One region of the Actinomadura sp. NTSP31 genome, then DNA from elsewhere that is predicted to be linked to it. Evidence: riboswitches for the same ligand, from Rfam matches in the RefSeq annotation. Region 1 holds a riboswitch; the other holds the start of a gene.
The links. Region 1 has a riboswitch for thiamine pyrophosphate ahead of ACA514_RS24390 (purine-cytosine permease family protein). Riboswitches for the same ligand answer to the same signal wherever they lie in the genome.
Positions count from the first base shown of each region.

Region 2: linked by a shared signal. The riboswitch ahead of thiC (phosphomethylpyrimidine synthase ThiC) and the one ahead of ACA514_RS24390 (purine-cytosine permease family protein) in region 1 are both predicted to bind thiamine pyrophosphate.

Region 1 covers NZ_JBGNUT010000014.1:178,494-184,259, forward strand. The annotation lists gene ACA514_RS24385 (PAS domain-containing protein) at 1-281, opposite strand, end outside; gene ACA514_RS24390 (purine-cytosine permease family protein) at 456-1,829, opposite strand; TPP riboswitch at 1,822-1,939, opposite strand; gene ACA514_RS24395 (rhodanese-like domain-containing protein) at 1,989-2,324, opposite strand; gene ACA514_RS24400 (SSI family serine proteinase inhibitor) at 2,371-2,832, shown strand; gene ACA514_RS24405 (VOC family protein) at 2,914-3,294, opposite strand; gene ACA514_RS24410 (Fpg/Nei family DNA glycosylase) at 3,442-4,305, opposite strand; gene ACA514_RS24415 (heavy-metal-associated domain-containing protein) at 4,700-4,906, shown strand; gene ACA514_RS24420 (hypothetical protein) at 4,956-5,766, shown strand, end outside.
Region 2 covers NZ_JBGNUT010000004.1:451,661-457,426, forward strand. The annotation lists gene ACA514_RS09545 (NAD(P)H-binding protein) at 1-449, shown strand, start outside; gene ACA514_RS09550 (DUF1772 domain-containing protein) at 479-982, shown strand; gene ACA514_RS09555 (metallophosphoesterase family protein) at 1,079-1,915, shown strand; gene ACA514_RS09560 (TetR/AcrR family transcriptional regulator) at 1,920-2,522, opposite strand; gene thiC (phosphomethylpyrimidine synthase ThiC) at 2,730-4,454, opposite strand; TPP riboswitch at 4,450-4,563, opposite strand; gene tsaA (tRNA (N6-threonylcarbamoyladenosine(37)-N6)-methyltransferase TrmO) at 4,660-5,082, shown strand; gene gdhA (NADP-specific glutamate dehydrogenase) at 5,175-5,766, shown strand, end outside.

The sequences.
Region 1 (5,766 bases):
CGGCGGGTCGCGATCGAGATCTGCCCGCCCTCCTTCTCGGACTCGCCGGCGCGCCGGGTGAGCAGCCGCTCCTGGACGGCGTTGTGCTCGGCCTTCAGCTCGTCGGGGACGATCGGCGGGACGCGGCCGACCATCTCCTCGGCGCTCCAGCCGAACATCCGCTCGGCGGCCGGGTTCCACACCGTGACGCGATGCTTCTGGTCGACGGCCACGATCGCGTCGGCGGCGCTCTCGATGACGGCGCGCGCGATCGGGTCGTGGACGTGCTGCACGCCTGTCATCGTGCCACCCGGCACCGGCGCGGCGCCGGACAACAGCCGCCGAAAGGTTCCCACCAACTGCCGCGACCGAGCGGAAGAACACCACTTCAGCGGCCCGAAGACCTCGAAATCGGCCATCCGTCGTGCCCTTTCCGGCGGGCGCGGCGCATCCGTCGGCGCGCGGTCCCGGCAACCCTACTGTCGAGTAATGCGGCCGTCCCGGGCGATCCCCGCCCGGCCGGACGGCACCGCCCGGCCGATCAGCAGGGTCGCGGCGGCGGCGACGAGGAAGGACAGCAGCGACGCGCTCATCCAGCTCTGCGGGGTGAAGTGCAGTGCGTCGCGGACGTCCTGCCAGAGGTCGGCCCACCAGCTCACGGTGCCGGGGTTGATCAGCTGGTAGGCGACGATGCCGATCGCCCACGCGACGATCATGCTCCACCGGGACGGCGCGGTCCGGCTCGCGTCCCAGCCGCCGCCGCGGCCCCGGCCCAGGAAGAAGTCGGCGGCCAGCACGCCCAGCATCGGCACGAATACCGACCCGATCAGCGACAGGAAGCTCGCGTAGTCGTTGATGTCCAGCACCAGCGCGAGCACCGTGATGCCGGCGCCGAGCGCGACCGACAGCACCCGCCGGTCGGCGCGCGGCACGAGGTTCTGGATCGACACCGCCGTGGAGTACACGTTCGCGAACGACTGGTCGGCCTCCCGCAGCACGAACACCGCGAAGAACACCGCGCCCAGCGCGACGTGCAGGAACGGGTCGAACACCCGCTCGGTGTCGCCCGCGACGAGCGCCAGGGCCAGCAGCCCCAGGACGTAGGCCACGATCTGGGTGACCGAATACCCCACCGACGCCGCACCGAAAGCCGCCCGCGCGCTCCGGGCGTGCCGCGTGTAGTCGGCGGCCACCGGCACCCACGAGATCGACACCGCGAGCGCCGCGTCCGCGCCGACCCAGAACCCGCTCCACGACCCGTCGTTCAGGTCGGGCAGCGGCTGCCGGACGAGCTGCACGTAGAAGTAGAGCAGCGCGACGATCACCGCGACCGTCACGTACCGGCGCAGCAGCCGCACCGACCCGAGCGGCCAGATCGTCAGCACCGTGGTGAGCACCCCGGCCGCGACCACGTAGCCCCAGCGCGGCACCCCGTCCCACAGCTCGCGCGCCGCGTCCGCGATCACGATCAGCTCGAACGTGCCCCAGCCGACGAGCTGCGCGATGTTCAGCACCGTCGGCAGGTACGACAGCCGCGCCCCGAACAGGCCTCTGAGCAGCACCATCGCCGGCTGCCCCGTCTTCGCGCCCGGCGCGGCGGCCAGGCCGAGCATCAGCCCGCCCAGCACGGTGCCGACGATCATCGCGGCGATCCCCGCCGCGATCGCCAGCGTCGGCTTCCCGTCGGCGTCCGGCGCGAGGACGGTGTAGGCGCCGGAGAAGGCCAGCAGGCTGACCCCGAGGTTCGCCCAGAACGCGCTCTGGTCCCAGAAGCCGAGCACCTTCGGGGCGGGCTCGTCCAGGGTGTAGGGGACTTCGTTGCGCGGACGCTCGTCGACGTCGGACGTCACGGGACACACTCCCTACGCCGGCATTACCCGGACAGGTTCATGCGGTCGGCGGCGCCAGGAAGGCCGCCCTCTCAGCCCGGCTTGTGGCCCGAGCTCCCGCGGGTATCGGTCAGCACCGATCGTACAACCGCCCGCAACCCCTCATAAGGTGTGGAACGGTCACGCCACGTAAGGGTCGCCGTCCCCGCCGTTCTCCATCGGCCGGCCCGCCTCGGCCCAGGCCTTCATCCCGCCGTCGACGTTCTTCGCCAGCCATCCGGCCTGGTTCAGCGCCACCGTCACCTGCGCCGACCGCGCACCCGACCGGCAGATCACGAAGATCTCCCGGTCCCGGGGGACCTCCCCGGCCCGGTCGCCCAGCCGGCCCATCGGAATGTGGACGGCGCCGGGCGCGTGCCCCGCCTCCCACTCGTCCTGCTCCCGCACGTCCAGCAGGTAGCAGTCCTGCGGAACGTCGGCGGCGACCACCGCCGGAACCTCGTCCCCGAAATTCATCACACCCCCATGGAACCGCGCCGAGAGCCCCTGCGTCGAATCACGCATGCGGTATCGGACGCTCATCCTCGCCGCGCCCGGGCTCGCCATGATCTTCTCACTGGCCGCCTGCGGTGACGAACACGCCAAGACCCTTCCCGCCAAGCGGCCCTCGGGGGCCGCCACGGTACGGCCCTCGGGTTCCCCGGCGGACAGCCTCACCATCCGGATCCGGGCCTCCGCCCAGGCTCCCGCCACGACCTACACGCTGACCTGCGACCCGGCCGGCGGCGACCATCCGAAGGCCGCCGACGCCTGCGCCGCGCTCAGCAAGGCCAAGGCGCCCTTCGCGCCCGTCCCCAAGGACCGGATGTGCACCGACATCTACGGCGGCCCCGAGGTCGCCACGGTGAAGGGCACCTGGCAGGGCAAGCCGATCGACACCACGTTCAAGCGCAACGACGGCTGCCAGCTGCACCGCTGGACCCAGATCGCGCCCGTCTTCGGCTCCGTCCCCAAGGTCCGCTGACCGGGAACCGGCCCGCCGCGGCGGCGGCGCGGGCGGCGTAGGCCCGCCCGGGCCGTCCGCGGCGGCGGTTCGGGTCGGGCGTCAGAGCGGGGCGAGGCGCGCCTTGAGCAGGCAGAACTCGTTGCCCTCGGGGTCGGCCAGGACGTGCCACTGCTCCTCGCCCGTCTGGCCGATGTCGGCGGGGCGCGCCCCGAGCGCCAGGAGGCGTTCGAGCTCGGCGTCCTGGTCGCGGTCGGTGGCGTTGACGTCGATGTGCAGCCGGGACTTCCCCGGCTCCGGCTCGTCCCGGCGGCTGAGGATGATCGTCGGCTGCGGGCCGCCGAACCCCTCGCGCGGCCCGATCTCCAGCGTGCCGTCGTCCTCGCGGTCGAGCACGACGAAGTCCAGGACCTCGCACCAGAACCGGGCCAGCAGCTCGGGGTCGCGGCAACCGAGCACGAGCTCACTGATACGACATGCCATGAACGGAACCTGCTCTCTGCCTGGGAGCCGCCGCGGCGGCCACATCCCGTGCGCCCCCAGCAGCGAAAACGACCGCGCGATCGTATCTGATGAGGCGAACGCGGACGAAACGGTTTCCGGGCCGCCCTGGGCGCCCAGGCAGGGCCGCTACTTCAGCAGGCGGGACAGGCGGCGGTCGGCCAGGGGCTTGCCGCCCGTCTGGCAGGTGGGGCAGTACTGGAGGGCCGAGTCGGCGAACGAGACCTCGCGGATCGTGTCGCCGCAGACGGGGCATTTCTCGCCCTTGCGGCCGTGCACGCGGAGGCCGGTCTTCTTCTCGCCCTTGAGGTCGCGGGCCTCCAGGCCGCGCGAGCGCCCGACGGCGTCGCGGAGCGTCGCGACGATCGCCTCGTGGAGGGTCGCGACGTCGCCGTCGGTGAGCGTGGCGGCGATCTTGAAGGGGGACATCCTCGCCACGTGCAGCACCTCGTCGGAGTAGGCGTTGCCGATGCCGGCGATGACGCTCTGGTCGCGGAGGAGGCCCTTGATCTGGGTGCGCTTGCCCGCGACGATCCCGCCGAGCCGCTCGGCGGTGAACGACGCGTCCAGCGGGTCGGGGCCGAGGGTCGCCACGCCCGGCACGTCGGCCGGGTCGTGGACGACGTACACCGCGAGGCCCTTCTTCGTCCCGGCCTCGGTGAGGTCGAAGCCGGAGCCGTCGTCCAGGTGGACGCGGAGCGCGAGCGGGTTCTTCCCGCCGGGCCGGGCGGGCTTGGCGGGCATCTCGTCGCGCCAGCGGAGCCAGCCGGCGCGGGCCAGGTGGATGACCAGGTGCAGTCCGTCGACGTCCAGGTCGAGGAACTTGCCGTGCCGCGCGGCGCCGGTGACGGTCAGGCCGCCCAGCGCGGTCACCGGTGGGTCGTAGGTCTTGAGCGCGGAGATCGCGAGAACATCGACGCGCGCGACGGCGTGGCCGACGACGCGCTCGCGCAGGAACGTCGCCAGCGCCTCGACCTCGGGCAACTCAGGCATGTGACCTCCACCCGCCGAACGGACTAACCCCAAGGTAAACGCTCTGACGGCGTCCCGGGGCCGGGGGCGCGCGCCCGGCCGAACGGCGCCACACGCCGACGATCTCGCGGTGTACAGGCTGTCCACAAGCCTGTGGAAGGCTGTGGAAAACCCTGTGCACAACCGCGGGTTCGCCGTGCTGCCGGGGCGTTTCGAGGTGAATACCTCCACGAATATCGACAAAACGCCGCGAGGTGGCCGCGCACAGGGGTGTGGATAACTCTGCGCGACGGGGTGTGACCCGCATCTCGAAATAACCCCTAGGGGGTACGGGTTGTGCGGGGCGTCCGGCTATGGCAGCATGAGGCCCACGGGATACCCCCCAGGGGTACAAGTCGAGAGGGAGCAGCCAGAGATGAGCACCGCCACCTACACCGTCACCGGGATGACCTGCGGCCACTGCGTCGCCTCCGTGACCGAGGAGGTCGAGCAGGTCGCCGGCGTGACCGCCGTGGACGTCGACCTGAAGACCGGCGCGGTCACCGTCACCAGCGAAGCCCCCGTCGACGACGCCCTCATCAGGAGCGCCGTCGAGGAGGCGGGATACGCCCTGCAGGCCTGAGGCCTGCCGCCCTGGCGAACAGGGCCGAGACGAGTGGAGTTGAAGGACGATGAACACCGCGACCAAGCTGGGCGCCTACGTGGCGGCGCTGGCCGTCGTCTTCGGCGGCGCCGCCGGGATCGGGACGGCGGCCGGGCCGGTCGGCAAGGCCGACGACGGCGGGCACGGCTCGCACGGATCCCACGGCGAGACGGCGACGGGCACGGCGGCTGCCTCGGCGGTCCCCGGCGGGCTGCAGGTCAGCCAGGACGGCTACACCCTGCACCCGCGGACGACCGACGTGCGGCCGGGCGTGCCGACCGACTTCCGGTTCACCATCGACGGCCCGGACGGCAAGCCCGTCACGAGGTTCACGCCGCTGCACGGCAAGCGGCTGCACCTGATCGTCGCGCGCCGGGACCTGTCCGGCTTCCAGCACCTGCACCCGACCGAGGTCGGCGGCGGCGTGTGGGAGGTCGCGGTCGTCCTGCCGAAGGCCGGCGCGTACCGGTTCTTCACCGACGTCCAGCCGGAGGGCGCGAAGCAGTCGCTCACGCTGGGCGTCGACGTCACCGCGCCGGGCGACTACCGGACCGTCCCGCTGCCGAAGCAGGAGCAGGTCGCGAAGGTGGACGGCTACGAGGTGCGGCTGGCGGGGGCCCTCACGCCGGGCAAGGCCAGCAAGCTGACGCTGTCGGTGAGCCGGGACGGCCGGCCGGTCGCGGACCTGGAGCCGTACCTGGAGGCCTACGGGCACCTGGTCGCGCTGCGCCAGGGCGACCTGGCCTACCTGCACGTCCATCCGGACGGCGAGCCGGGCGACGGCCGGACGAAGCCGGGACCGGACGTGACGTTCTACGCCGAAGTGCCCAGTTCCGGCG
Region 2 (5,766 bases), on a different contig from region 1:
AGAACTTCAGTGAGGACTACCTCCTCGACCCGGTCCGCGCGGGCGAGGTCGTGCTGCCGGCCGGCGACGTGCCCGAGCCGTTCGCCGACGCCGACGACATCGCGGACGTGGCGGTCGCGGCCCTCACCCGCGACGGGCACGCCGGCGAGGTCTACGAGGTCACCGGGCCGCGCGCGCTCACCTTCGCCGAGGCGGTCGCCGAGATCGGCCGCGCGGCGGGACGCGACGTCGCCTACGTCCGGGTCGGCGCGGACGACTACGCGGCGGCGCTCAAGGAGCACGACCTGCCGGACGAGGTCGTGGGCCTGCTGACCTACCTGTTCACCACCGTCCTGGACGGCCGCAACGCCGAGCCCGCCGACGGCGTCCGCCGCGCCCTCGGGCGCGAGGCCCGCGACTTCGCCGCCTACGCCCGCGAGACCGCCGCGACCGGCATCTGGAACGCCTGACCCGCACCCTCTACCGATCGGACGAACTGATGAAATTCTCCTTCGCGGCCGCTTCGGCCACCCTTTCCATCATCATGGCCGCCGGCATGGCCGGGACGTTCTTCGGGTTCTCCACCGGCGTGATGCCGGGCCTGAACGGCTCGAAGCCGGCCTCGGCGATCGACGCCATGCAGACCATCAACCAGCGCATCCAGAACCCGCTGTTCGTCGGGATGTTCATGCTGCTGCCGGTGTTCGCGGTGGCGGCGGGCGTCCTGCTCATGACGATGGACCAGAAGGCCGCGGGCGTCCTGTTCCTCGCCGCGGCCGGCGTGTACGTCCTCGGCGCCCTGTTCCCCAGCTTCGCGGTGAACATCCCGATGAACAACGACCTGGACGGCGTGCACATCCCCAGGCACGCGGCCGATGCGGCGAAGATCTGGTCGGACTACTCCGGCCGCTGGACCGCCTGGAACACCGTCCGCGCCGTGTTCAGCTGGGTCAGCCTCCTCGCCATGGGCGCCGGCGCCTACGTGTGGGGCAAGAACAGCTGATCCGGTGCGGAAGGCACGGCGGAACACCCGCCGGCACCGCGGCCCGCGCTCGCCACCGAGCGCGGGCCGCGTCCGCTTTGCGCTTACGATCACTGGATGAGCGGTGTGTACGCGATCAGCGACCTGCACGTCGGGTTCCCCGAGAACCGCGCCTTCGTGGAGGCGCTGAAGCCGGCGGCGCCGGGCGACTGGCTGATCGTGGCGGGGGACGTCGCCGAGCGGTTCGCCGACGTCGAGTGGGCGCTGCGCGCGCTGGCCGCGCGGTGGGAACGCGTGCTCTGGGTCCCCGGCAACCACGAGCTGTGGACGGTCAAGGACGACCCGGTGGCGCTGCGCGGCGAGGCCCGCTACCGGCGCCTGGTCGACCTGTGCCGCGGCCTCGGCGTCCTGACGCCCGAGGACGCCTACCCGGTCTGGGACGGCGCGGACGGCCCGGTCACGGTCGCCCCGCTGTTCCTGCTGTACGACTACACGTTCCGGCCGGACGGCGCCCGCACCAAGGAGGAGGCGCTGGAGATCGCGCACGAGGCCGGGGTCGTCTGCACCGACGAGATCTACCTGCACCCGGACCCGCATCCCACCCGGGACGCCTGGTGCGAGGCCCGGCTCTCCTACACCGAGGAACGCCTCGCGGCCCTGCCCCCCGGCACCCGGACCGTCCTGGTCAACCACTGGCCGCTCGTCCGCGAACCCACGCGCGTCCTGTGGTACCCGGAGTTCGCGCAGTGGTGCGGCACCGAGCGCACCGCCGGCTGGCACGCCCGGTTCGGGGCCGTCGCCGTCGTATACGGGCACCTGCACATCCCCCGGACGATCTGGACCGACGGCGTGCCCCACATCGAGGTGTCGGTCGGCTACCCGCGCGAATGGCGCAAGCACGGCGGCGCACCCAAGGGCCCGCGCCGCGTCCTTCCGGTCCCGGCCCGGGACTGAGCCCTCAGCCGGACCCGCCCGGCGCGGCCTCCGCCGTGCCGTGCGCGATGCCCGACGCGGCGAGCGCCAGCAGGCGGTCGGCGGCGCCCGGCTCCCGCTCGGCGGCCATCGCGATGCCGCCCGCGAGCTTCAGCACGTCCAGGAACGCCGCCCCGGCGGGCGCCGCGCCGGACTCCTGGGCGCGGGCGAACAGCGCCTCGCCCGCGTCCCGCATCGCCCGGCACGACCGGAACGCCCCCGGACGCTCGCCGCTCAGCGAGACCAGGACGGACGGGGCCGTCCCCCGGAACCGGGACACGGCGGCCACGAACTCGCCCAGCCACGCGATGAGCGCGCGGTCGGGGTCGGGCGCCTCCAGCAGCTCCCGGCCCCGGTCCGCGAGCGCGTCGTAGGCGTCGGCGAGCAGCGCCTCCAGGAGGTCCTGGCGGGTGGGGAAGTGGCGGTAGAGGGTCCCGACGCCGACGCCCGCGAGCCGGGCGACCCCTTCGAGCGAAGCGCCCGCGCCGTCGCGCAGGAACATCTCGCGCGCGGCGGCGAGCAGCCGGGCGCGGTTGCGCCGGACGTCCGCGCGCGGCGCGCGGGTGCGCGGCGTGTCGTCGCTGGTCACCTGGTTCCCCGGTCCTTCCCTGACGCATGCGGAGCCGCGGCGGGGAGGGGGCGGTCCGCGGTGTTGGAACGTTCCCCGAAGTCTAGTGGCAGCACGTGGCGACGGCTCCGGGCAGGCGTCCGCGTCAGGAGGGGGGCGGCCGGGGCCCGCCGCGGGAGACGCTCCGCGACGGGCCCGGTGGACGGGATCACGGCGATCCGGGGCCCGTCAGGACGCGCCGGGCGCCAGCGGCAGGTAGACCCGCCCGCCGGCGGCCCGGAACTCGCCGGCCTTCTCCCGCATCCCGGCGGCGAGCGCCTCCTCCTCGGCGAGCCCGCGCTCGCCGGCGTACCGGCGGACGTCCCGGGTGATCTTCATCGAGCAGAAGTGCGGCCCGCACATCGAGCAGAAGTGCGCGGTCTTCGCGGGCGCGGCCGGGAGCGTCGCGTCGTGGAACTCCCGCGCGGTGTCCGGGTCGAGCGACAGGTCGAACTGGTCCTCCCAGCGGAAGTCGAACCGCGCGTCCGACAGCGCGTCGTCCCACGCCTGCGCGCCCGGATGCCCCTTGGCCAGGTCGGCGGCGTGCGCGGCGATCTTGTAGGCGATCACACCGGCCTTGACGTCGTCGCGGTCGGGCAGCCCGAGGTGCTCCTTCGGCGTGACGTAGCAGAGCATCGCGGTGCCGTGCCAGCCGATCATCGCGGCGCCGATCGCCGAGGTGATGTGGTCGTAGCCGGGCGCGATGTCGGTGGTCAGCGGCCCGAGCGTGTAGAACGGCGCGCCGTCGCACCACTCCTGCTGCAGGTCCACGTTCTCCTTGATCTTGTGCATCGGGACGTGGCCCGGGCCCTCGTTCATCACCTGGTTGTCGAACCCGGCCGCGATCCTCGTGAGCTCGCCCTGCGTCCGCAGCTCCGCGAACTGCGCCTCGTCGTTGGCGTCGGCGATGCAGCCCGGGCGCAGCCCGTCGCCGAGCGACCAGGTGACGTCGTAGGCCGCGAAGATCTCGCACAGCTCGCGGAAGTGCGTGTAGAGGAAGTTCTCCTCGTGGTGCGCCAGGCACCACGCCGCCATGATCGACCCGCCGCGCGAGACGATGCCGGTCTTGCGCCGCGCCGTCAGCGGCACGTAGGGCAGCAGCACGCCCGCGTGCACGGTCATGTAGTCGACGCCCTGCTCGGCCTGCTCGATCACGGTGTCGCGGAAGACCTCCCAGGTCAGCTCGGCCGGGTCGCCGCCGGCCTTCTCCACCGCCTGGTACAGCGGGACGGTCCCGACGGGCACCGGCGAGTTGCGCAGGATCCACTCGCGGGTGGTGTGGATGTCCCGGCCGGTCGACAGGTCCATGATCGTGTCGGCGCCCCAGCGGGTCGCCCACGTCATCTTCTCGACCTCGTCCTCGATCGAGGACGCCACCGCGGAGTTGCCGATGTTGGCGTTCACCTTCACCAGGAAGTTCCGGCCGATGATCATCGGCTCGATCTCCGGGTGGTTGACGTTCGCGGGCAGCACCGCCCGCCCCGCCGCGAGCTCGTCGCGGACGAACTCCGGCGCCACGCCCTCCCGCAGCGCGACGAACTCCATCTCGGCGGTGATCTCCCCGCGCCGCGCGTACGCGCGCTGGGTCACCGCGCCGCCGCTCGCCCGGCGCGGCCGGCGGGGGAGCAGCCCGTCGGACACGGGCGCGGAGCGGCGCCCGTCGTCCTCGGGGCGCGCCGGCCGGCCCTCGTACGGCTCGGTGTCGCCGCGTTCGGCGATCCACGCCTCCCGCAGCGCGGGCAGGCCCCTGCGGACGTCGGTCTCGTGCTCGGGGTCGGTGTACGGCCCGGACGTGTCGTACAGGACGACGACGTCGCCGTTGGTCAGCGGCACCTCCCGCATGGGGACGCGCATCCCGGGCCGGGAGCCCTGGAGGTAGGTCTTGCGGGCAGCTGGAACCACGGATTCGGTCATGACGACTCGATCTCTCCCTACGCCGGCATTACCCGGTCAGGTTCATGCGGTCAGCGGCCGTCCCAGCCGCTATCTCAGCCCGGTTCGCCGGGCCCCCGCGATCTGTCGTGCCCGACGCTAACCCGGCGCACCCCCGTTGCCGCAACCGCGGCCGATGGGTTAGAACGCGCCCGCGCGGACGGCCTCCGGCTGGGATGATCGGGGCATGCGCAACCTCCAGGGGGACTTCGCCCTCACGCCGGTCGGGCACGTGTCGTCGGAGCTGACGGACCGGGCCGACGCGCCCAAACAGGGGACGGAGGGCGCGCCCGACGCGTGGCTGGTCTTCGAGCCGTCCTGCTCCGCCGCGCTGGAGGGGCTGCGCGCCGGCGACCGGGTCATCGTGCTGACCTGGCTGCACCTGGCGCCGCGCGACGTGCTGCGGACCCGGCCGCGCGACGACCCGGCCAACCCGGAGACCGGCGTGTTCGCCACCCGCTCCCCGGCCCGCCCGAACCCGATCGGCCTGCACCCGGTGGAGATCCTCCAGGTCGTCGGGCGGCGGCTGCGCGTGCGCGGGCTGGAGGCGCTCGACGGCACCCCGGTGCTCGACGTCAAGCCCGTGATCGGTGCCGTTCCGGAGCTTTGACCTGCCCGTGCGCGGCCGCGGTCCGGGCCACGGCCTAGAGTGGGAACGCATGATCACGATGCCGTGACCGCCGTGTGAGGAAGGACCGCCGCATGCCCGCAGCCCCCCGGACGCCGAGCGCGACCGGCACGCACACCGTGCTCGAGAGGATCTACGAGCGGGTGCTGGTGCGCGACCCGGGCGAGCCCGAGTTCCACCAGGCCGTCCACGAGGTGCTCGACTCGCTCGGACCGGCGGTCGCGGCCCGGCCGGAACTGGCCGGATCGGGGCTGCTGGAGCGGATCGTCGAGCCGGAGCGGCAGATCGTCTTCCGCGTGCCGTGGACGGACGACTCCGGCGCGGTGCACGTCAACCGGGGGTTCCGGGTCGAGTTCAACAGCGCGCTCGGCCCGTACAAGGGCGGGCTGCGCTTCCACCCGACCGTGAACCTCGGCATCGTGAAGTTCCTCGGCTTCGAGCAGATCTTCAAGAACGCGCTGACCGGGCTCGGCATCGGTGGCGGCAAGGGCGGCAGCGACTTCGACCCGCGCGGCCGCTCCGACGGCGAGGTGATGCGGTTCTGCCAGTCGTTCATGACCGAGCTGCAGCGCCACATCGGCGCGGACACCGACGTCCCCGCCGGGGACATCGGCGTCGGCGGCCGGGAGATCGGCTTCCTGTTCGGGCAGTACCGGCGGATCAGCA